DNA from 3 places in the Gordonia sp. p3-SID1431 genome. Region 1 is predicted to be linked to each of the others. Evidence: predicted binding sites of a transcription regulator. Region 1 holds the regulator's gene; each other region holds the start of a gene.

Region 1 (7,735 bases):
GATGCGGCTAGCCCGGAGACACGGGACCGCCTCCTGCGACGCGGGATCGTCGCCCTCCTCGACCTCGCGATACCTCCGCTGCACAAGCGGATCGCCGGCTCGCTGAGTCCGGTCGAACGACTCGCCCTGAGCCAGAGCCCGTACTCGACCACCGAGGCACTGCTCGCCGACTGCACCCGACGGGCCATTCGGGACACGGTCGCCGACATCGACGACGCAGAGCTCGCCGCGGTTCGCTCACCACAATCCTTCTCGGCGCTGCTCGAACGGATCCGGCCACGGGTCGCCGCGGCCGCACCGGACTACTTCTCGCTGGCCGTCGCAGCCCTCGAACGGATGTCCCCGCTGCGGGCGGCGATCGACCGGCACGCCGGTTCGCTGGCTGCCGACGACGTCGCCGAACAGGTCGCCCACCTCGTGTTCGACGGATTCGTGGCGGCTACCGCGCGACGCCACCTGGAGAATCTGCCGCGCTATCTCGACGGCGCGCAAGCACGTCTGGAGGCACTACCCGCGTCCGCAGCACGCGACCAGGCCGGGGTGGCCGCCGTCGATCGCGTCGTCGAACGGTGGGCCCAACGCCTCGAACAGGTACCCGAGCACCGGCGGGCGGTGGTCGACGACGAAGCGCAGTGGCTCGTCGAGGAGTTGCGCGTGGGGCTGTTCGCCCAGCGTCTCGGCACCGCGTTCCCGGTGTCGGAGAAACGGGTCCTACGAGCTCTGGACCGACTCGGCTGACACGGGTTCGGCGAGCGCGCTCCCGGATCCCGATGCCGCCTTCAGGTCGTCGATCTCGCGCTGGAAGTCCTCCACCGAGTCGAACGACCGGTACACCGAGGCGAAGCGCAGATACGCCACCTCGTCGAGATCGCGGAGCGGACCCAGGATGGCGAGTCCGACCTCGTTGCTGGGGATCTCGGCCGATCCACTGGCGCGCACCGTGTCCTCGACCTGCTGGGCGAGTTGCGCGAGCGCGTCCTCGGCGACGTGGCGGCCCTGACAGGCTCGCCGCACGCCGCGCATGACCTTCTCCCGGCTGAACGGTTCGGTCACGCCGTTGCGTTTGACCACCGCGAGCACGGCGCTCTCCACGGTCGAGAACCGGCGACCGCACTCCACACAGGAGCGACGGCGGCGGATGGCCTGCCCTTCATCTGCGACACGCGAGTCGATGACCTTGGTGTCGTCGTTCTTGCAGAAGGGGCAGCGCATCGTGTCCTCACGCAGGTCGCGGGACGCTGGAACGCACCCGAAGCGTGCGCCCCGCCGCTTGTCGGCCGGCCCCTGTGACATCGAGGATACCGCCCGGCCTCAGCGGTACCGGGGGGTGAGCAGGGGCTGGCCCACCTGCAGCGCGCTCGAGCCGAGATCGTTCATCGCGACGATCTCGTCGATCACGACCTCGCGCGGCATCTCGGGTGCCACCCGGCCGGCGATCGAGCTGAGCGAGTCCCCCGAGCGCACGTGGACGACCTCGGCACTCACGGCGGACGGGGTCAGCGAGTCCGAGTAGTTCTGGCCCACGACACCGAACACCCACACGACGAACGCCAGCCCGACGCCGGCGAGGAGCGCGACCGCGGTGCGGCGGCGGCGACGGAACACCGCCGCGTCGGGTCCGACCGGGCCACGCCCGCGCACCCCGACCGGAGAGCCACAGTGGGTGCCGCCCACCCGCGGGGTCACCGGCGACGCACCCCGCGGTCGGGTGCCGGCCGGCCGGTTGTCTACCGGGCGGCCGCCGTCGGACAGCGGGGCGCGGGTCCGGACGCGATCGGCGCGGTCGGTGCGCGCCCGGACGGCATCGGGACGGTCGGTGCGGACGGGAGCGACGAGAGTGGCGGTGCGCATGGTGCCCTCCGGTGTTCGAGTGTCTGGGATCGTGCGGGGTGTGGCAGTCGGTGTTCGAACATCGATCAGATGTTCGATGCACTGATGTTCGAATTTGTAGCACGACATCCCGACAAAGTCTCGCGACACATCGAACAAATGTTTGAGGTGCCGGTCGCACTCCGCTAGGCTCGGACCCGGCGCAAGCCATCTACCAGCACGTTCCGAAGACGAGAGGAACCGAACATGAGTGACACCGGCGATAGGCGCGGCCGAGCGCGGGGCGCCGACGACGAGGCCCCGTTCGACGCCGCCGCCGCCGAGGCCTCACTCACCCCGCGACAGGCCGGGGTCCTGGAGGTGATCCGCCGCTCGGTGCGCGAGCGCGGTTATCCGCCGAGCATCCGGGAGATCGGCGACGAGGTCGGCCTGGCCTCGACGTCGTCGGTGGCCCATCAGTTGCGGACGCTGGAACGCAAGGGGCTGCTCAAGCGCGACGCGAACCGTCCCCGTGCGGTCAACATCGCCCCGAGTGACACACCGTCGCCGGACACCCCGTCGGCCGGTCAGCTGCCCGAGCCGACCTTCGTGCCGGTGCTCGGCCGTATCGCGGCCGGCGGTCCGATCCTGGCCGAGGAGGCCGTCGAGGACGTCTTCCCGCTGCCCCGTGAGCTGGTCGGCGAGGGATCGCTCTTCCTGTTGCGCGTCGTCGGCGAGTCGATGATCGATGCCGCGATCTGCGACGGCGACTGGGTCGTGGTCCGTCAGCAGAACGTCGCCGACAACGGCGACATCGTCGCGGCCATGATCGACGGCGAGGCCACCGTGAAGACCTTCAAGCGTCAGGGCCCCAACGTCTGGCTCATGCCGCACAACGAACTGTTCGATCCGATCCCGGGCAACGACGCCGTCATCCTCGGCAAGGTCGTCACCGTGATGCGGCGAGTCTGACCTCTCCACCGACCGAACCGTCGAGCACCGCCGCGGCAGCCGCGCGCGCCGCGGCGGGATCCGAGGTGGCCAGGGCGGCCTCGGCGGCGGCCCGGCAGTCCGGTGCGGACACCTCGCCGAGCCGGGCCCCCACGGCCGCGGCAGCAGCAGGCGCGCTGGACAGCGAGGTGACCCCGAGACCGACGAGCACGCAGGCGAGGTTCGGATCGGCGGCGGCCTCGCCGCACACCCCGACCGGCTTTCCCTGACGTGCGCCCGCTTCCGCGACACCCGCGATGAGGCTCAACACGGCCGGTTGCCACGGGTCGGTCAGTCCGGCGAGATCGGCCGACATCCGGTCGGCCGCCATCGTGTACTGGGTCAGATCGTTGGTGCCGATGGACACGAAGTCCACCTCGGCGAGGACGGCTTCGGCCAGGATCGCCGCCGCGGGCACCTCGATCATCACCCCGGCGACCAGACCACGGCCGCGGACCTCGGCGGCGAAGGTGCGCGCCTCCGCCGGCGAGGCGATCATCGGCGCCATGACCCACGGCGCGACGGCCGACCCCGACGCGGCCTGCGCGATCGCGTCGAGCTGATGCGCGCGGATCTCGGGGTGCGCCAGCGCGATCCGATCGCCCCGCACGCCGAGCGCTGGGTTCGATTCATCGGGATGGGTCACGAACCGGAGCGGTTTGTCGGACCCGGCGTCGAGGGTGCGGATGACCACCTTCTGCCCGTCGAACGCATCGAGCACCTCCCGGTAGATCGCGGCCTGCTCGTCCACCGACGGTTCGTCGGCACGCTCGAGGAACGCGAGTTCGGTGCGGAAGAGCCCGACGCCCTCGACGGGGTACCCGGCCGCGGCGCGTGCCGACGACCCGTCGGCGACGTTGGCGAGCACCGCCACGGCCACCCCGTCGGCGGTCTGCCCCGGACCGGTCCAGCCGGCGACGAGTGCGGCATGACGCCGATCCTCGTCGACGCGAGCCCGGGCCGCCTCGACATCGGGCTCCACCTCGATCCGCCCGGTGCTGCCGTCGACGAGAATGGTTGTGCCGGGCTCGATCTCATCCAGGTCGGCCACCGCCACCACGCACGGGATCCCCAGCTGGCGCGCGATGATCGCGGTGTGGCTGGTCGGTCCGCCGAGCCGGGTGACGAGGGCGATGGTGCTCGTGGGGTCGAGGCCCGCGGTGTCGGCGGGCGCGAGGTCGTCGGCGAGCAGGACCGACGGCACCTCCGGAGTGGGCACACCGGGTTCGGGTAGGCCGAGCAGTTCGGCGAGGACCCGGTCGCGCACGTCGTTGAGATCGGTGACCCGCTCGGCCATCAGTCCGCCGAGCTTGGTGAACACCGCCGCGAACTGTTCAGTGGCCGCGACGGCAGCGGCCTCGGCGGGGGCGCCCTTGCCGATGAGCGCGGTCGCGGCACCGATCCAGCCGCGGTCCTCGGCCAGGCCCGCCGTCGCGGCGAGCACCTCGGCCGTCACCCCGGTGTTCTGCGACGCGCGCGTGCGCAGCCGCGCGGCGACGGCGCCGGCCGCGGTGGCGAAGCGCGTGACCTCGTCGGCGCGCCGTTCCTCGGCGATCTCCACACCGACGCCGAGCTTCTCCGGCGAGTGGTCGGGTCGCTCGCCCGGCCACAGCGCGGGACCGTGGGCCAACCCGCCGACCACCGGGGTTCCCGTCAGGATCTGCGCCATCGTCTTGCCTCTCACTCGACTATCGATGTGACCACCGTTACAAAAAGTGCTTGACTTGTCAACACAAACAGGCGTAAACACAATTACTACAACATCCAATCCCACACGCCTCAACAAGCGGGGTGGTCGAAACCGGAGATCGGAGCCGTGTGTACGCCGAGGAGAGACAACAGGCGATCGTCGACGAGGTGCGCCTCGCGGGGCGGGCATCCGTGGCCGCGCTCGCCGAGAAATTCGACGTCACCAGCGAGACCGTCCGACGCGATCTCGCGGTACTGGAACGCGCCGGACATCTCCAGCGGGTCCACGGCGGCGCCGTACGCGCCGAGATCATGCGCACCCTCGGCGAGCTCGGGATCGACGAACGGGAGTCGAGCCAGATCGAGCAGAAGACCGCGATCGGCCGCGCGGCCATCCGGTTCCTGCCGCCCGACGGCGGTTCGGTGCTCTTCGACGCCGGCACCACCACCTACCGTGCGGCCGAGGCGACCGCACCCGATCGGAGGCTCACCCTGTTCACCAACAGCCTGCCCATCGCCGGCCTGCTCGCGGGCACCCATCCCGACGGTCTGCACGCCCTCGGCGGACGCGTACGCGGTCTCACCCAGGCGACCGTGGGCGTCGAGACCGTGGACGCGCTTCGCCGACTGCGCGTGACCACCGCTTTCATCGGGACGAACGGGCTGAGCGAGGCCCACGGGTTGTCGACACCCGACCCCGACGAGGCCGCAGTCAAGGCGGCGATGGTCGCGGCCGCACAACGCGTCGTGGTCCTCGCCGACAGCTCGAAGATGGACCGGGAGGACCTCACCTCCTTCGCCGGACTCGACGACGTCGACGTCCTCATCACCGACTCCGGGATCGACCCGGCCTATTCGGCGGCCCTGTCCGCGCGCGGCGTCGAGGTCGTGATCGCATGATCGTCACCGTCACCGCCAACCCGAGCCTCGACCGCACCCTCGAACTCGGCGCACCGCTCGCCCGCGGCGAGGTGCAGCGCGCCGGCGTGGTCCGCACCGAGCCGGGCGGCAAGGGCGTCAACGTGGCCCGGGTCGTCGCGGCCGCCGGCCTGGCCACCCGCGCACTGCTCCCGGCGCGACCGGGCGACCCGCTGCGGGCCGCACTCGACGACCTCGCACTCCCCTACGACGCCGTGCCGGTCGACGGCGAGGTCCGGTCCAACATCACCATCGCCGAATCCGACGGGACGACCACCAAGATCAACGCACCGGGCGTCACCTTGACGGGCGCGGATCGCGAGGCGCTCGTCGGGCTGATCCGTGAGCACGCCGGCTCCGCGCAGTGGGTCACCCTCTGCGGTTCGCTGCCTCCCGGCGTCCCCGACGACTGGTACCGCTCGATCGCCGACGACCTCGTCCTCGCCGGCTGCCGGGTCGCGGTGGACACCTCGGGCGCACCCCTCCGTGCCAGCGTCACCGGTCGCGTCGACCTGATCAAGCCCAACGAGGACGAGCTCGCCGAACTGACCGGCGCCGACCCCGGACAGCTCCGAGAAGCGCTCGCGCGCAACGATCTCGGACCGGTCATCGACGCCGCTGCGACCATCGCCGAGCAGATCGGGGGCAACGTCCTCGCCACCCTCGGCGCCGTCGGGGCCGTGTTGGTCACCGCGTCCGGCGTGTGGTCGGCGACCCCGCCGCCGATCGTCCCGCGCAGCACCGTCGGCGCCGGCGACTCGTCACTGGCCGGCTACCTCATCGCGCAGAGCACCGGGGCCGCGCCCGCCGACTGCCTCCGGTCGGCCGTGGCGTACGGCGCGGCGGCCGCATCGCTCGCCGGCACCCAGGCCCCCACGCCCGACCACCTCGACCTCCCCGGCGTGCGGGTGACCGAACTGTCGGGAGCCGCGCGCATGACCTGACGGCACCGTCCCGGCGGGTCCCCACATCCATCCAACACCGCACCCATCCAGCACCGACTCCATCCACCATCGACCCACCCAGCACCGACCCCACCCTTTCCACCGAAGGACATGCCATGACCGAGCAGATCATCACCGCGCAGACGGTGAGTCTCGACGTCGACGCCGGCGGCGATCCCGCCGCCGTCATCACCACGCTCGCCGACGCCCTCGCCGCGGCCGGCCGGACCACCGATCCCGCCGACCTCGCGCGGGCCGCACTGGACCGAGAAGCCAAGTCCGCCACCGGACTTCCCGGCGGCATCGCCATCCCGCACGCCCGTACCGCGTCGGTGACCGCGGCCAGTCTCGCCATGGCGCGGCTGTCCCGCAAGGTCGACTTCGGCGCACCGGACGGGCCGGCCGACCTGGTCTTCCTCATCGCCGCCCCCGAGGGGGGTGCCAGTGCGCACATGAAGCTCCTCAGCTCGCTGGCGCGCTCACTCGTCCGGCCCGACTTCGTGGCCTCGCTCCGCGCGGCCGAGAACGAGGAGCGGGTCATCGAATTGGTCAACGAGGCCATCGACCCCGCGCCGCCGGCCGCGAGCACAGCCGCGCCGACCGCCACCCCGTCGACCACTGCCCCGTCGACCACTGCCCCGGCCACCGCGACAGCACCAGTGACGTCGACCACGAAATCCGAAGGTGCGCCGGCCCACCCGGACTCGGACCCGACCCCGGACCCGGGACCGGCCAAGCCGCGCATCGTCGCGATCACCGCGTGCCCGACCGGCATCGCCCACACCTACATGGCGGCCGACGCCCTGAAGTACGCCGCCGAACGGGCCGGCGTCGAGTTCGCGGTGGAGACCCAGGGGTCCTCGGCGACCACGGCCTTCGATCCGGATGTGATCGCGTCGGCCGACGCCGTCATCTTCGCCACGGACGTCGGGGTCAAGGACCGCAACCGGTTCCGCGGCAAACCCGTCATCGCATCCGGGGTGAAGCGCGCCATCAACGAACCCGACGCCATGATCGCCGAGGCGGTCGCGGCGGGGCGCGACCCGAACGCGGCGCGCGTCACCGGCGACGGCGCGGACGCGGACGCGGCCGACTCGTCGAAGTCGGGCATCGGTCTCGCCGGCCGTACCCGCCAGGCACTCATGACCGGTGTGAGCTACATGATCCCGTTCGTCGCGGCGGGCGGACTGCTCATCGCGCTCGGCTTCCTGCTCGCCGGCTACGAAGTCGCCAACACGAACCTCGACGACGGCGGCACCCTCAGCGACGGCGCGTTCATCGCCCTGAACAACAGCCTCTGGGATCTGCCGGCGGGCGGGTTGTTGCAGTACCTGGGCGCGGTGAGCTTCGCGATCGGCTCGGGCGTGATGGGCTTGGCCGTACCG
Region 2 (7,735 bases), on a different contig from region 1:
AGCCGCGCCCACCCGGTCCGTCCACCCGCCGGTTGAGCCGAGTGCTCCCGCTGGTTGAGCGGAGTCGAAACCTCAGTCGTGCTTCTGGAAATTCAGGTACGCCTTCGACGGGGTGGGGCCACGTTGTCCCTGGTACTTCGATCCGACCGACGCGCTGCCGTACGGCTCCTCGGCCGGGCTGCTGAGGCGGATGAGGCACAGCTGCCCGATCTTCATGCCGGGCCAGAGGGTGATCGGCAGGTTCGCGACGTTCGACAACTCGAGGGTGATGTGGCCGGAGAAGCCGGGGTCGATGAAGCCCGCCGTCGAATGCGTGAGCAGGCCGAGCCGGCCGAGTGACGACTTGCCTTCGAGCCGGCCGGCGAGGTCGTCGGGCAGCGAGCACACTTCGAGGGTGGACCCCAGCACGAACTCACCCGGGTGCAGCACGAAGGGCTCACCGTCGGCGGGTTCGACCAGCGAGGTGAGTTCGTCTTGGCGTTGTGCGGGGTCGATGTGGGTGTAGCGGGTGTTGTTGAACACCCGGAACAGGCCGTCGAGCCGGACGTCGACGCTGGAGGGCTGGACGAGGGCGGGATCGAACGGATCGATGGCGAGGCGCCCGTCAGCGATCTCGGCGCGGATGTCGCGGTCGGAGAGCAGCACGGTGTCGAGGTTATCGAATGGTCAGGGAGGATCTGCGCCGGTGTCGGTCGGCGCCGACCCTCCGCTCTCCGGTGCCGCTGTTCTGCGCCGCCGGACATCGGCGCGCATGCGGTCGAGGATCGCGTCGGTGCGATGGGCATGGTTGATCCGCGGCGTCGGCGACGGGTGCGCGCGGGGCGGGTGCCAGACGGCGCGGCCGGCGTCGACCCCATCTGTGGCGATGGTGGTGGCCCACTGATCCACGCCGGTGCCGACCACCCGGTTGTGTGGTGGGCAGGCGGTCGCGAGGGTGTCGAGGTCGGTGGATCCGTGGTGGGCGTCCCATTCGACGACGTGGTGGATCTCGCAGTCGAACGACGGCCGCGTGCATCCGGGGAAGGTGCAGCCGCCGTCGCGGGCAACCGCGGCGATTCGTTGTGCGCGCGAGGCCAATCGCCTGGACCGCCCGAGGTAGAGCACCTCGCTGGAGTGGTCCCGGAAGACCGCGAGATGATGATCCGCGTCCGCGGCGAGGTCGATGGCGTCCTTGATGGGTAGGAGGGTTCCCGTCGCGGTCCGTGCCGGGTCGCCGGCCGCGTCGCGCAGCGCCGATTCGGTGATGGAGACGACGAGGTGTGGCGGCAGCCCGTGGTGCGAACCCCCGAGCGCGCCGGCGTCGAGCACGAAGCGCAGCATGGCGCGCAACGCGTCGTGGTTCCGCTTCTCGGTCGTGCGCTCGTCGCGTCCGGCAGCGGCGGCCAGCGCGTCGGGGTCCGCGGCGGCGGGGTTGCCGGTGGGCGACTCGGGATCGGCGGGATTGTTCATCCCGGGAGCGGCCCACACCGACAAGACGACGTCGAACATGGCGCGCGTCACGGGGTCGAGCGTTGCGGTCAGCCGGGACATCAGTTGGGCGTCTTGCGGCCCGAGTTTGAGGCCGCGGTTGCGGGCGCGGTCGCGATCGTCGGTGATGGTTCCGTCGGGGTCGAGGTGGGCCAGGATGCGGGCGCCGAGATCACGGAGTGACGACGGGTCGTACTCGCGTGCGTAGTGCGCGAGCGTTGCCTCGGCGGCTTCCCTGTCGGCGGGGTCCACGTCGGCGGGGATCTTGCGCATCACCGCGATGACGACGTCGACGTGGCGTCCCGAGATCTCGCCGTCGGCAACACCTTTGGCGGTCTCGGGGAAGCGCGGTTCGAGCGGCACCCCCTGCATGTCCGGGAACCTGCCCAAGGCCCAGACCCGGTTCATCAGGCGGGTCGCCTCGCCGCGCCGGTGCAGACCGTGGCAGAGGAAGTTGGAGACGGTCTGGCACCCCATTTTCCGGTACGCCGACCGCTCGTCGATGTCGACGATGTGATCGGTGAACAGCGACAGCATCCGTCGTTCGGCACGCTCGTGCTCGATCGCGACCTGTAGGAGGTCGGTGTCGGAGCAGTCCGTGGACTGCGTCTCGGCGATCTCGTCCATAAGTGCATGCAGGCGCTTGTACTGGTCGAGAAGAAGTGGTGGTGGTGCAGATGGCTCGGTAGAAGCCATGATTTCATCCCCCGTCATCATGGCTTTACTCGAAACTACGTTCGAGACTACCGGCCGGTCGTCCAGCGCGCAACCCCTTCCGGCGAATTGTTCTGCGTCGCAACCGAATCGCGTCGGCCCGCCGAGAGACCCGGCCTCGCCCAGATGTCGCAGTTCGTTGCGCCTGACGCCACGTTCTGCGACATCTGTGCGTGCCGGCGACCGGCCCGGCCACGGGTTTGCTAGGCTGTCGTTCGCGAGTCCGGCACTCGCACGCCGATGTAGTTCAATGGCAGAACATCAGCTTCCCAAGCTGAATACGCGGGTTCGATTCCCGTCATCGGCTCCACCATCACGGGGTCCGCAAGGCACTCTCCTGGTCCATTGACGGACTAGCCGAAGAGAGCCACCGCGGTGCCGGAGATTAGCGGCACACTCAGCATGACCAGGACGACTCCGTTGATCCATCGGTGGTCACGCAGAACCGCCAAGAACTCACGGACCTGGGCGTTGGGGACGAAGTATCGCGCGGTGTGGGCGCCGGTCGAGAATCCGTCGATCCCGGCAGACCGCATGAGCATCGCTCCGCGGAAGGCGTGATAGCCGCTCGTCACCACCGCGACCGGTTCGGTCACTCCACGCTCGTCGAGCACACGCCTCGAGTACCGGAGGTTCTCCGCGGTGTCGGTGGATCGGTCCTCGAGTGCGATGGCATCACGATCGACGCCCTTCGACACGAGGTACTCGGCCATCGCCGCGGCCTCCGACAGCCGCTCGTCGCCACCTCTGCCTCCGGAGCAGATGATCAGCGGGTCCAGGCCGGAAGCCCGGGCCAGATCATAGATCTCGCGACCGCGGTCGAGTCGTGACGCCAGCAGCGGACCGACGCGGGACCCGTCGAGCAGACCGGCACCCAGGACGATGATCGCGCAGACCTTCGCCCGTCGCGCCCGCCACCTGCTCCACCTGCCGTACAGCCACGACCAGAGCAGCAGCGAGGCGAACACGAATCCCAAGTAACCGGCCGGGATCCCCACCGCCAGGAGGAATCTGAGCAGAGCGTTGCTCGTCGAGACGTCGAACCATCCGACGATGATCCCGAGCAGGAGTCCGAGCGCGTAACCGGACAGGAGTGCACCCAAGAGCGCCGACAGCAGGTTCGCGGGGCGGCGCCCCTCTCGACGCAGAAGCGTCACGCCGTTGGCGATCAACGACACCCCGAGAATGAGGATGGTAAGCAGCGCAACGAGTCCGAGGGCCACGATGACCACCGCCGGTGCGAGAACCGAGCCGTCGTCGACGCCCCTGTCCACGACCGCGATCACCGCGGCGAGCATCACGCCCGACAAGCCCGCGGTCAGCAGGATGCCGGGGCTCAGACGACGTGGGTCCTGCCATGCGAGCACCGCGCTCGCGATGAGCAGCACTGCAGCAACTATCAGTACGCCCATCACGAGCACGATGGTGTCACAGGTGTCGCGCAGGTCGGCAAATGAGGAATGAGCCCAGCGGCTCTAACTCGATCTCGGCGCACACGAAACGTTTCTCCGTACCCATTCTCGGACGCGATCGAAACCGCGCCGCCGGCGTGCAATCATCAGACGAGTTGGGCCGACGCCACAGTCGGTCCTCGTCATCCCAGGACGCACACATGCATCTGCCCGCGATGAGAACTCCGATTCTGGTGCTGAGCATCGGCCTGCTCCTGAGCTGGCTGCTGCCGTCGCCCGCTCATGCGGCGCCCAACCGGGTCGATGCCACTCCGGCTGGGTTGACCCTCGATGGACGCCAGGGGTGGCCATCCGGATTCGACGCCTACCAATTGGCCACCGATTGGTCGGTGAATGCCGGTTGCGGAGCGATGGTTGATCTCGACGACTATTTCGCCGCCTTACCTCCGCATTCGCTCACTCGCTTCAATCTGTTCGCTCAACTGGCCGTGAACAAGTACACCCAGCAATTGGATTTCGGGCCGATGGATGCCGTCTTCGACGCCGCCGCGCGGCTCGATCAGATGGTCTTGCCTGTCCTCGCGGCCGCCGATGGCGCATGCGAGAGCGGAGTTTTCAAGGAACGAGACTGGTACCGATCCGGCTGGCGAACCGTCGCCGGCGCGGGTGGACTCACGTTCGAGCAGTGGGTCAGGACGGCAGTGGGACGCTGGAAGAGCAGGTCGGCTCTGGCGGGATGGGAATTGGTGGGTGAACCCGAACCGTCCATCTGTGGCGATCAGTCGTGTGGATGGCAGCAGCGGTCGTGCCCGGTCGACGCCGCGCGCGTACTGCGGTCGTTTTTCGGCAGCGCAGGTGCGATGGTCACCCGGCTGCACGGCGGGGCGGTGATCTGGTCCGGCTTCACCGGCGGTGGCCAGTGCGGCACCGCCGGGCCCGACTACCAGTACGTCGCCGGCTCCCCCTACGTGGACGTCCTGGACTATCACGACTACGGTGCGGACGGTGTCGCGCTCCCCGGGGATCAGTGGAACGGACTGGCCGAACGTCTACGCCAGGCACGCGCAGTCGGAAAACCCCTCGCGGTGAACGAGATCGGCCAGCATGCCGGCTCATGCGGTTCGACGTCCGAGCGCGTCGACGACTTCCGAACCAAGATCGCCGGGCAGCGGGCGGCCGGGACGGCAACCGCACTGTTCTGGGCATTCGTCCCGGACCCGAGGCACGACCAGTGCACCTACGACATCGGTCCCGGTGACCCGGTGCACGAACTGGTCTCCGAACTGACCAGCCTCGATTGAGGGTCAGCACTCGGGCAACAGTGCAATACCCGGCCGACGGGCCGACCGGCCGTTAGACTCTGCCGATGTCCAGTCCCCTGGGGATCACCCCCGACGAGTCGCTGCGCAAGGGACTTCAGAGTCGTCACATCAGCATGCTCGCGCTCGGCGGCGCCATCGGCACCGGCTTGTTCGTCGCCTCGGGCGCCACCATCTCAGACGCGGGCCCGGGTGGCGCCATCCTGGCGTATCTGCTGATGGGCTGCATGGTCTTCTTCCTGATGCAGAGCCTCGGCGAGATGTCGGCATACATCCCGTGCAGCAACCCGTTCGAGGAGTACGGAAAGCGCTTCGTGTCCAAGTCCTTCGGCTTCGCAGCCGGGTGGAACTACTGGCTCAACTGGTCGGTCACCCTGGCCGCCGAGTTGGTGGCCGCCGGGCTGATCATGAAGTACTGGGCACCCGACGTGCCGTCGTGGATCTGGTCGGTCGTGTTCCTGGCGGGTCTGCTGGCGCTGAACCTGTTCGCGGTCAAGGCGTTCGGCGAGGCCGAGTTCTGGTTCGCGGCGATCAAGGTCATCGCGGTGGTCGTCTTCCTCATCGTCGGCGTGCTGCTGATTCTCGGTGTCGTCGGCGACCGTCCGTCGCCGGGCTTCAGCAACTGGACGATCGACGACGCCCCGTTCGTGGACTTCCCGCTCGGCATGCTGTCGGTCTTCCTCATCGCCGGTTTCGCATTCCAGGGCACCGAGATGATCGCGGTCGCCGCCGGCGAGGCGGTCGAACCGAAGACGGCGATTCCGCGCGCCGTGCGCACCGTCTTCGTGCGCATCCTGCTGTTCTACATCGGCACCCTGACCGTGATCGCGTTCCTGATCCCGTACACCGACCCCAATTTGCTGAATGCGTCCGAGGAGAACATCGCGATCGCCCCGTTCACCCTCGTGTTCTCCGACGCGGGGATCGCGGTGGCGGCATCGATGATGAACGCCGTGATCCTGATCGCGATCCTGTCGGCGGGCAATGCGAGCCTGTTCGCGGCAACCCGCGCGTTGTACGGCCTGTCGGTGCAGGGCAACGCCCCACGTGTGTTCGCCTGGGTCACGCGATCAGGAGTGCCACTCCTCGCCGTGGCCGCGACGGCGGCCATCGGCGCCCTCTGCTTCCTGGCGAGTCGGGTGGGCGACGGTCGCGCGTATGTGTGGCTGGTCACCGCCTCGTCGGTGGCGGGCTTCATCACGTGGATGGGTATCGCGTGGGCCCACTATCGTTTTCGGCGGGCGTGGCAGGCGCAGGGTCTCGACCTCGGCAGACTCCCCTACAAGGCCTGGCTCTACCCGGCCGGCCCGATCATCGCGTTGCTCATGTGTGTTGCAGTCATCGCGGGGCAGAATCTCCCGGCGATCCGCGACGGATCCGCGGGGAATCTCGAACTCTGGCTCACCGCCTACGGCGCACTGTTCGTGTTCCTCGCTCTGTGGTGGGGCCACAAGGTGATCACGCGCAGCCCGACCGTCGACCTGCTCACCGCCGATCTGTCACCCACATCAGCTGCGTCGGCGCATCGCGATCCGGATCCGGACCTCGTCGGCTGACGATCAGCCGACAAGTTCGGCGATGTGGTTCAACGAGTTACGCAGATGGTCGTCGGCGAACGGCGGGAACTCGATGTACTCCCGGATGTGAGCGGGCACGGCCGACCAGTCGTAAGTCAGGGTGAGCTCGGTGGACGCCTCCCCCACCGGCACCAGGTCGTAACGCCATGTCCAGCCGCCGAATTCGAGCTCCCCGGAGTCGTTGCGCTGCCCTGGTTGCCACGCTATCGCCGACCGCGGTTCGATCACCTCGACCCGCTTCTCCATCAGGTAGTCACCGTCCGGATGGTTGGAGTGGTACATGTTCATCCGGAAGACCTGGCCCACCTCCCGCAGCGGTGTCGTGTCGACTGCGTCCCGAACCCAGCCGGTGCCGTCGATGGCCTGGTGTGTGCGGGGGTCGGCGAGCGCCGCGAACACCTCGTCGGGCGTGGCGGAGATCGTGCGGCTGACGGCAACGTTCTCGTGCGTCATGGTGCTGGCCCTTTCGGGTCGGGTCCCCCGGATCGGGGATCGGACACAGAGGTGGACCCGAACCGGCGCCCGTACTCATCGGTGACCTTGTTTCCCACGAGTGCATGTCATCCTCGTGAGATGGACCTGCGCCTGAGTCGGGAACGTTTCGCCGCCGCGCGGTCGGTCACACTCGCCACCGTGTCACCCTCCACCAAGCCGCACCTGGTCCCCGTCGTGTGCGCACTCGACGACGACGTCATCTACACGTGCGTGGATCACAAGCCGAAACGAACCACCGCACTCCGTCGTCTCGCCAACATCGCGGACAACCCCGCGGTGTCGCTCCTGGCTGACATATATTCCGACAGCTGGGATGAACTGTGGTGGGTGCGGGTCGACGGCCGGGCACATGTCGTCGACGCCGGTGAACCCGTCGGCAGTCACGGCATCGACACGCTGGCCGCGAAGTATCCGCAGTATCGACTCCGACGGCCCGATGGACCGGTGATCGTCGTGGAGTCTCTGACGTGGCACAGCTGGTCGGCCACCTCATAGGCACGTCGGCGGGCGGCGGTTTCGGGCGATTCCGGCACGTTCCTCGATAGGCTGGCTGCCACGCAGGCATACCGAGGAGGTTCCCGATGGTGCAGCGCAGCGGCGAACGGCCACGCGACAACCGGTCCGGATCACCGGGCTCGGCCGGCCGAGGCTCCGGATCGCCTGACCCACAGCGGGACTTCGACGAGATCGACCACCAGTCGGCGGGTGAGCGCGCCGACGAGGTGGAACCGAAGATGCGACGTCGGCAGTG
Region 3 (7,735 bases), on a different contig from region 1:
GCGTTGAATCTCGCTGATCCCGTCGGCGCCGGGAGCGAAGCGAGCGGGCCGGATGACGTCGGCGCCGGGAGCGGTGACGGCGATGGCGGCGGCGGAGCCGGGTGCCTGGTCGTCGCCGGATATGAGGGTGCGGCCGACGAGGTGGCGCGGCGACGCGATGCGGCGTCGTCGATGTTGATCGAAGCCGGTGGCAGCGCACTGGGAGATGGTCCCGGGGAGGCCTGGCGGACAGGACGTTTCGCGGGACCGTACCTTCGCGACCCGTTGCTCGATGCCGGGGTGTTGGTCGAGACGCTCGAGACCGTCGCGTTCTGGTCGCGGCTGCACGACGTGCGCGCCGCGGTGACGGCCGCGCTGACGGACTCGCTCACCGCGTCGGGTACGCCGCCGCTGATCATGTGCCACGTGAGTCACGTCTACGCGTCGGGTGCCTCGCTGTACTTCACGGTCGTCGCACCGTTCGCCGACGACCCGCTGGCGCAGTGGGCGGCGGCGAAAGTCGCGGCCAATTCCGCGATCCGGGCGTCCGGTGCCAGCATCAGCCATCATCACGCGGTCGGCCGGGATCACCGTGACGCGTACCACGACGAGATCGGGCCCCTGGCCCTGGACGCGTTGCGGGCGGTCAAGGCGTCGCTCGATCCCGACGGTGTGTGCAATCCGGGTATTCTGCTCTGACGCCCGACTCCGGGACCGGGGTTGCCCGGTCCGTCCGCCACTATGCTGGGGCGCATGGCCACGGATAGAGTTCAGACCGCCGACGCCGACGGACCCGCGAGCGCGGATCAGATCGTCGCCGACCCCACGACCAGCATCTACATCGCCTCGGCTGAAGGCGAGACCGGTAAGTCCATCGTCGCGCTGGGGTTGCTGGCCCTGCTGTCGGCGACCGGCGGGCGGGTCGGGGTGTTCCGTCCGATCTCGCGGACGGCCGCGGAGGATCGTGATCCGATCCTCGATCTCCTCCTCGACTACGAATCCGCCGACCTCCCGTACGAGGACTGTCTCGGTGTCACCTACGAGGAGGTGCACAACGATCCCGAGGGCGCGGTCGCCGAGATCGTCGCGCGCTTCCACGCGATCCAGTCCCGCTGCGACCGCGTGGTCATCGTGGGTTCGGATTACACCGATGTCGGCACCCCGTCGGAGCTGAGCTACAACGCCCGGATCGCCGCGAATCTGTCGGCGCCGATGGTGTTGGCGATCAAGGCGATCGACCGGTCGCCGGAAGAGATGCACGGTCTGGCCGAGGGCCTGATCGCCGAGGTGACCGCTGCCCATGCCACCCCTGTCGCGCTCGTCGCCAACCGGTGTGACCCCGATCGCATCGACGAGATCCGGGACCAGTTGCGCAGCACCGGGGTTCCGGCGCTGTGCCTACCCGAGGACCCGGTGCTCTTCGCCCCTACGATGGGGGAACTCAAGGAGGCGCTCGGCGCGACGATGTACAGCGGTGACGAGGAATTGCTCGACCGCGAGGCGCTCCGGGTGATGGTCGGTGGCATGACCGTCGAGCACATCCTGGAGCGGCTCACCGACGGCACCGTGGTCATCACGCCCGCCGACCGGTCGGATGTTCTCCTGGCACTCGTGAACGCCAACACCGCACAGGGTTTCCCGCGTCTGGCCGGCATCATCCTCAACGGCGGACTCAAACCGCACCCGATGATCGAGGCGCTGGTGAGCGGGTTGAAGCCGACCCTGCCGATCATCAGCTGCCCGCAGGGCACCTACGACACCGCGCGTACCGCCGCTCACACGCGCGGCAAGGTGGGGGTGGGCTCGGTACACAAGATCGAGGCCGCACTGGCGATGATGGAGACCCATGTCGACCCCGAGAAGGTCATGCGCAACCTCAACGTGTCGACGCCGACCGTGGTGACGCCGCAGATGTTCGAGTACCGGCTGATCTCCCGCGCGCGCGCCGACCGGAAGCACATCGTGTTACCGGAGGGCGACGACGACCGAATCCTACGGGCCGCCAACAGGCTTGCGCGGCGCAGCGTTGCCGACCTCACTCTGCTCGGTGATCCCGAAGCGGTGCGCGAGCGCTCCATCGAACTCGGACTCGACCTCTCCGACGTCAGGGTCATCGACCCGGCCGAGTCGGAGTATCTCGACGAGTTCGCCCGGATCTACACCGAGCTGCGCAAACACAAGGGCATGGATCTGGAACGGGCACAGGAGAAGATGCGGGACGTGTCGTACTTCGGCACGATGATGGTGCACACCGGGCGCGCCGACGGGATGGTGTCGGGGGCGTCGCACACCACGGCCCACACGATCCGGCCGGCCTTCGAGATCATCAAGACCAAGCCGGGGGTGTCCACCGTGTCGAGCGTGTTCTTCATGTGCCTGGCCGACAAGGTGCTCGCGTACGGAGACTGCGCCATCGTCCCGGATCCGTCCGACGAACAGCTCGCCGACATCGCCATCTCCTCGGCGCAGACCTCGGCGGCCTTCGGTATCGATCCCCGGGTCGCGATGCTGTCGTACTCGACCGGGACGTCCGGATCGGGTGCCGACGTCGAGAAGGTCAAGACCGCAACCGAACTCGTGCGCGAGCGGCAACCCGATCTGCTGGTCGAGGGGCCGATCCAGTACGACGCCGCGGTGGAACCCTCGGTGGCGAAGACCAAGATGCCCGACTCGCCGGTGGCCGGCCGTGCGACCGTGCTGATCTTTCCCGACCTCAACACGGGCAACAACACGTACAAGGCGGTGCAACGCAGCGCGGGCGCGGTCGCGATCGGCCCGGTGCTGCAGGGCTTGAACAAGCCGATCAACGACCTGAGTCGCGGCGCCCTCGTCTCGGACATCGTGAACACGGTCGCCATCACCGCGATCCAGGCCCAGCAGGAAGGTGTTGACCCACTCGCCGAGAACGTCGCCTCCGCCGAGGCCGAGGGTCCCCGATGAGCGGGGCGTCGGGTGCGGTGCTGGTGCTCAACGCCGGCTCGTCGTCGCTGAAATACCGACTGGTGCAACCGGCGGACGGCACGGTGATCGCGGAGGGAATCGCGGAGCGGATCGGCGACTCCGGTTCGTCGATGACTCACGAACAGAACGGCGAGACTGTCACCGAGACACTGGAACTCGACGATCACCTCGCTGCGGTCCGACGCGCGGAGCGCTTCTTCGCCGACAACGGAACCGATCTGGCCGACGCGGGACTGAGCGCGGTCGGACATCGGGTGGTGCACGGTGGCCGGTCGTTCTACGAGCCGACGGTGGTGACCCCTGAGGTGATCTCGGAGATCGAGCGGATCTCCCCGCTGGCGCCGCTGCACAATCCGGCCAACCTGGTCGGCATCCTGGCGGCCCGGGAGTTGCTCCCCGACGTCCCCTCGGTGGCCGTGTTCGACACCGCGTTCTTCCACGGGCTCCCTGACGCGTCGGCGACGTACGCGATCGACCGTGCGGTCGCCGACGAACATGCCATCCGCCGCTACGGTTTTCACGGCACCAGCCACGAGTACGTCTCCGGCCGGGTGGCCGAGTTCCTCGACCGCGACCCGGCGTCGCTGAACCAGATCGTGCTGCACCTGGGCAACGGCGCGTCGGCGTCGGCCATCGCGGGCGGGCAGCCGATCGACACGTCGATGGGGATGACCCCGCTCGAGGGGCTGGTGATGGGGACCCGCAGCGGTGACCTCGACCCCGGACTGGTCCTGCATCTGAACCGGGTGGCGAACCTGTCCGTCGACGAGATCGACACGCTGCTCAACAAGCGTTCGGGACTTCGAGGTCTGTGCGGCGAGAACGACTTCCGCGCGATCGCCGAGTTGATGGACAACGGTGACGATGCCGCCCGACGCGCCTTCGACGTCTACATCCACCGCCTGCGCCGTTATATCGGTGCCTACGCCTTCGCCCTCGGCCGCGTCGACGCCATCACCTTCACGGCCGGTGTAGGGGAGAACTCCGCGGTCGTCCGCGCCCGTGCGCTCGCGGGGTTGGAAGGGTTCGGGATCGTCGTCGATGACGAGCGAAACGCTGTGCGTGGCAAAGATGCTCGACGCATCTCGGCGGATGACAGCGCGGTGGACGTGCTCGTAGTCCCGACCAATGAGGAGCTGGCCATCGCCCGGCAGTCGGCGGCGGTGGTGGCGGGCTGATCCTCGGCCGCAGGTGCGAGAATCGGCTGCCCTACCACGCGCCACCGACAAGATGCTCGCTGCGAATGGGCAACGAAAAACGTTGCACACCAGTGCTATAGCGTCTACGCTCGAACATGTATTCGCGCAATCGTCTCCGGGGGGTGACAATGTCTGACGAATCAATCACGCCGCAACCGCGCGCCGTCGAGTTGGTGGCCGAGCTGCACGCGACCCTCGACAAACTGCAGACCGTCGACTTGTCCCCGTGCACCGACGAAGAACTGACGGAAGTCGCCGCCGCTACCGAACGCGCGATCGCTCGAACCACTTACGCCGGGGACCGGCAAGTCGCCGAAATCGAGGCTCGTGATCTGCCCCGCAAGACCGGCTGCCGCACTCTCATGCAGTTCATGACCCACCGGCTGCGGATCTCCAACCCGCTGCGTCGACGCAAGCAGCTGAACGCCACCGCCGCGCTGACTTGCCTCAACGGCGACCGTCTCGAACCTGAACACCCCACGCTGGCAGAGGCTTTCGCCAAGGGTGCCGTGGGAACCGGGCACGTCCAGGCCGCCATCGACGTCCTCGACCAGATCCCGCATGCTGTCGAGCACGACGTGAAAGTCGCCGCCGAGCGACAGATGGCCGAGATCGCCGAAGCCCACACCCCTGCCGAGATCACCCAACTCGGTGCCCGGCTGCTCGCCCACCTCGACCCCGACGGCACCCTGTCCGACGACACCGACCAGAAACGACGCCGCGGCCTGTGGATCGGCCGGCAACGCGCCGACGGGACAGCCAAAATCTCGGGCACCCTCACACCCGAACTCCACGCCCGCCTGACGATGATGTTCGCCGTGTGGGGCAAACCCGGACTCAACAACCCCGACGACCCCGCCTCACCCAGCGGACCGGCCGGCACCGCCGACCCCGAAGCCCTCACCGCCGCAGCCGACCGCGACGGCCGCACCCTCGCCCAGACCAATCACGACGCACTCGACGCCGCACTCGCCGCAGGCTTCGCCGACGGAACACTCGGCACCTCGCACCGCGGGCTACCCGTGCAACTGATCGTCAAAGCCGACCTCTCCGACCTGATCCGGGGTGCCGGACTCGCGACCACCGCCACCGGCACCCTGCTTCCCATCCGGGACCTGATCGCGATGGCCGGTGACGTCCAGCCATGGTTGGCGATCTTCAAAGACGCCACCACCGTCCCGCTGCACTTCGGGCGCGGCAAACGCCTCGCCACCCGCGAACAACGACTCGTGTCCTTCGCCCGCCCTGACGGGGAAGTGTGCTCGGCACCCGGCTGCGATCAGCCCGCCACCCACGTCGAGCTTCATCACGCCGAACGAGACTGGGCCAAGGGCGGTCTCACCGACATCGACGACCTCGCGCCGGCTTGCCCGCGACACAACCGGATGGTCGGCGACAATCCCGGCCAGTACACCACGCACATCGAGCGCTCGGGACCTGATGAAGGCCGCTGCGTCTGGCGATTGAACGCCGAACCCGGCGCCCCACCCAATCCCGGTCGCCTGAACCGCGGACCCGACATACCGCGGCGGTTCGCAGAACACCTGAACACCGTGCGCGACGAGATCCACGGACCGACCACACAAGGGTTTCGCGTGCTCGGTCGCCGGACCCTTCGTGACGCGCCCTCCGCAAGCTCCGGGTGCTCCTCAGGGAGCTGGGGTGACGCGCCCTCCGCAAGCTCCGGGCGCTCCTCAGGGAGCAGGGGGCCCGGCGATCAAGCGCGCCGCTCATGGCTGAAAACCAGCCACGTCATCGACGTCCGGCCACCACGGCGCGTGCGGCCCACCCGTCCATCACCGGTCGAGGCCCACCTCGCGGAGCTCCTGGACGAAGACCCGCTCGTGCGCAACGCAGCAGGGACGTTCTTCGGACAGCCCTAGAACAACGTATTCGGCCGGACGTAGTTGGCGAGGTCGACGAGCATGAACCGGTGGTCCCGGTTGGTGCGGGTCAGGCGGGCCAGCTGGCGCAGCGAACGTTCGGTGCCGGTACGAATGCCGTACTCGGTGAACGGGAAGCCGAGCAGCGTCGAGGGTTCGTTGTCCTGCTTGGCGTCGTCGGGATTGTCGTGGATCCAGCCCAGCGCGGTGCCCAGGACGATGAGCAGCATCCGGGCCTTGCGCGGTTCGGTGTCCGGGATCTGCTCGAGACGCATTGCGGCCTCGATGATCTGCTCGCGGGTCACCTGCGAGGTGGGGCGCCCGTGCACGAGCGCGATGATCGCCGTGGCGCGCGCGGTGTTGAAGTGGCGGCTGGTGGCCGGCACCTCGTCGAGCGGCTGGATCGCGGCATCAATGTCACCGGCCGCCACGGCGAGCCGGGCCAGACCGAACGCGGCGGTCACGATGCTGTGATCGGTCAACCACAGATCGTGATAGTGATGTTGCGCAACGTCATACAGTTTGGTGATCTTCTCGGCTGACTTCGCCGGGCCCTTCTCGTCGGCGAGCCAACGGCCGATGAGTTCGGCGGTGCCGGCGACGGCGAGCTTGGGCGCGACCTCGCCCGGCATCGCGCCGAGGACCTCGTCGAAGCGTTCGTAGGCCAGTTCGGGTTCGTCGTTCATCAACGCGCAGATGCCCATGTACCACTCGACCCGCCACGAATCGCCGTGGTGGGCGCGGACTTCCTGGAGAAGGGCGAGCGCGGTGTCGACGTCGTCGAGTTGCAGATGCGCGCGGGCCTCGGCGAGATCGATCTCCCGTGACGGGTGGGCGTTCTTGACCGGCCGGCCGCCGAAGAGCGAGGCGAAACCCTCTGCCCGGGCGGTGTTGATGGAATCCAGGGTCTGTCGCGGGTCGGACAGCGCCGCCGAGGTGAGCAGGCTCGCCGCCGGGTCGAGGGGGTTGACCAGCGGGACGGGCAGGGCGTTGGCGATGTCCACCGGATCGTAGAACGCCGCCTGATCGGGGTCGAAGAAGCCGTCGACCGGCGCGAGCATCAGGTCGGTGCCGAACGTCGAGCGCTGCGGCGTGAAGACCGTGGACAGCGCGGGCCGCGGGACCCCCGTGTGCACGGCGACCGTCTCGCGCAACACGTTCAGCACCTGGGTGCTCATCTCCTCCGCGGAGACGAACCGATCGGCGGGGTCGGGGGCGGTGGCGCGTTGCAGGAGGCGGTAGTACGACGGATTGTTCCGGAAGACAGGCGTCTTCGACGCGGCGGGCAGGCCGTCGACGTAGCGTCCGTTCCGCATCTCCATCGGCACGGTCAGGACCGCTAGGGTGCGCCCGATGCTGTAGATGTCGGTCGCGATCTGCGGCCCGGTCTTCACGATCTCCGGTGCCTGGAACCCGGGCGTGCCGTACAGGTGCCCGTAGCCGTTGATCGGCGAGACCGCACCGAGGTCGATCAGCTTCACCTCGTCACTGCCGACCATGATGTTCTCGGGTTTGACGTCGTTGTAGACCAGGCCGACCGAGTGCAGATAGCCCACGGCGAGAAGCACTTCCAGGATGTAGGCCAGGCCCTGCTCCACCGACAGCAGGGAGTTGTCCGGATCGCCCGCGGTGATCTGTTTGAGCGTCTGGCCGCCGATGTACTCCATCACGATGTAGCCGAAGCGGTCATCGTCGTCGACGTGCTCGACGAAG

Evidence for each region. The regulator LexA, encoded in region 1, represses DNA repair genes until DNA is damaged. The targets are predictions, from matches to a motif close to CGAACANNTGTTCG.
Region 2: the regulator LexA is predicted to act here: its motif matches at 2,194-2,207, upstream of M4D77_RS19280 (HNH endonuclease signature motif containing protein).
Region 3: the regulator LexA is predicted to act here: its motif matches at 4,230-4,243, upstream of M4D77_RS11360 (HNH endonuclease signature motif containing protein).

The regions. Positions count from the first base shown of each region.
Region 1 covers NZ_JAMBDT010000021.1:46,522-54,256, reverse strand. Annotated here, with positions in the region: gene hrpA (ATP-dependent RNA helicase HrpA) at 1-738, shown strand, start outside; gene nrdR (transcriptional regulator NrdR) at 712-1,212, opposite strand; gene M4D77_RS07815 (LysM peptidoglycan-binding domain-containing protein) at 1,312-1,851, opposite strand; gene lexA (transcriptional repressor LexA) at 2,077-2,781, shown strand; gene M4D77_RS07805 (phosphoenolpyruvate--protein phosphotransferase) at 2,759-4,468, opposite strand; gene M4D77_RS07800 (DeoR/GlpR family DNA-binding transcription regulator) at 4,618-5,388, shown strand; gene M4D77_RS07795 (1-phosphofructokinase family hexose kinase) at 5,385-6,350, shown strand; gene M4D77_RS07790 (fructose-specific PTS transporter subunit EIIC) at 6,467-7,735, shown strand, end outside.
Region 2 covers NZ_JAMBDT010000093.1:12,057-19,791, reverse strand. Annotated here, with positions in the region: gene dcd (dCTP deaminase) at 73-645, opposite strand; gene M4D77_RS19280 (HNH endonuclease signature motif containing protein) at 667-2,163, opposite strand; tRNA gene M4D77_RS19275 (tRNA-Gly) at 2,418-2,491, shown strand; gene M4D77_RS19270 (YdcF family protein) at 2,535-3,593, opposite strand; gene M4D77_RS19265 (beta-mannosidase) at 3,794-4,894, shown strand; gene M4D77_RS19260 (amino acid permease) at 4,960-6,468, shown strand; gene M4D77_RS19255 (SRPBCC domain-containing protein) at 6,472-6,942, opposite strand; gene M4D77_RS19250 (TIGR03668 family PPOX class F420-dependent oxidoreductase) at 7,063-7,479, shown strand; gene M4D77_RS19245 (SLC13 family permease) at 7,719-7,735, shown strand, end outside.
Region 3 covers NZ_JAMBDT010000036.1:27,819-35,553, reverse strand. Annotated here, with positions in the region: gene M4D77_RS11375 (FAD-binding oxidoreductase) at 1-678, shown strand, start outside; gene pta (phosphate acetyltransferase) at 721-2,919, shown strand; gene M4D77_RS11365 (acetate kinase) at 2,916-4,118, shown strand; gene M4D77_RS11360 (HNH endonuclease signature motif containing protein) at 4,268-6,022, shown strand; gene M4D77_RS11355 (serine/threonine-protein kinase) at 6,019-7,735, opposite strand, start outside.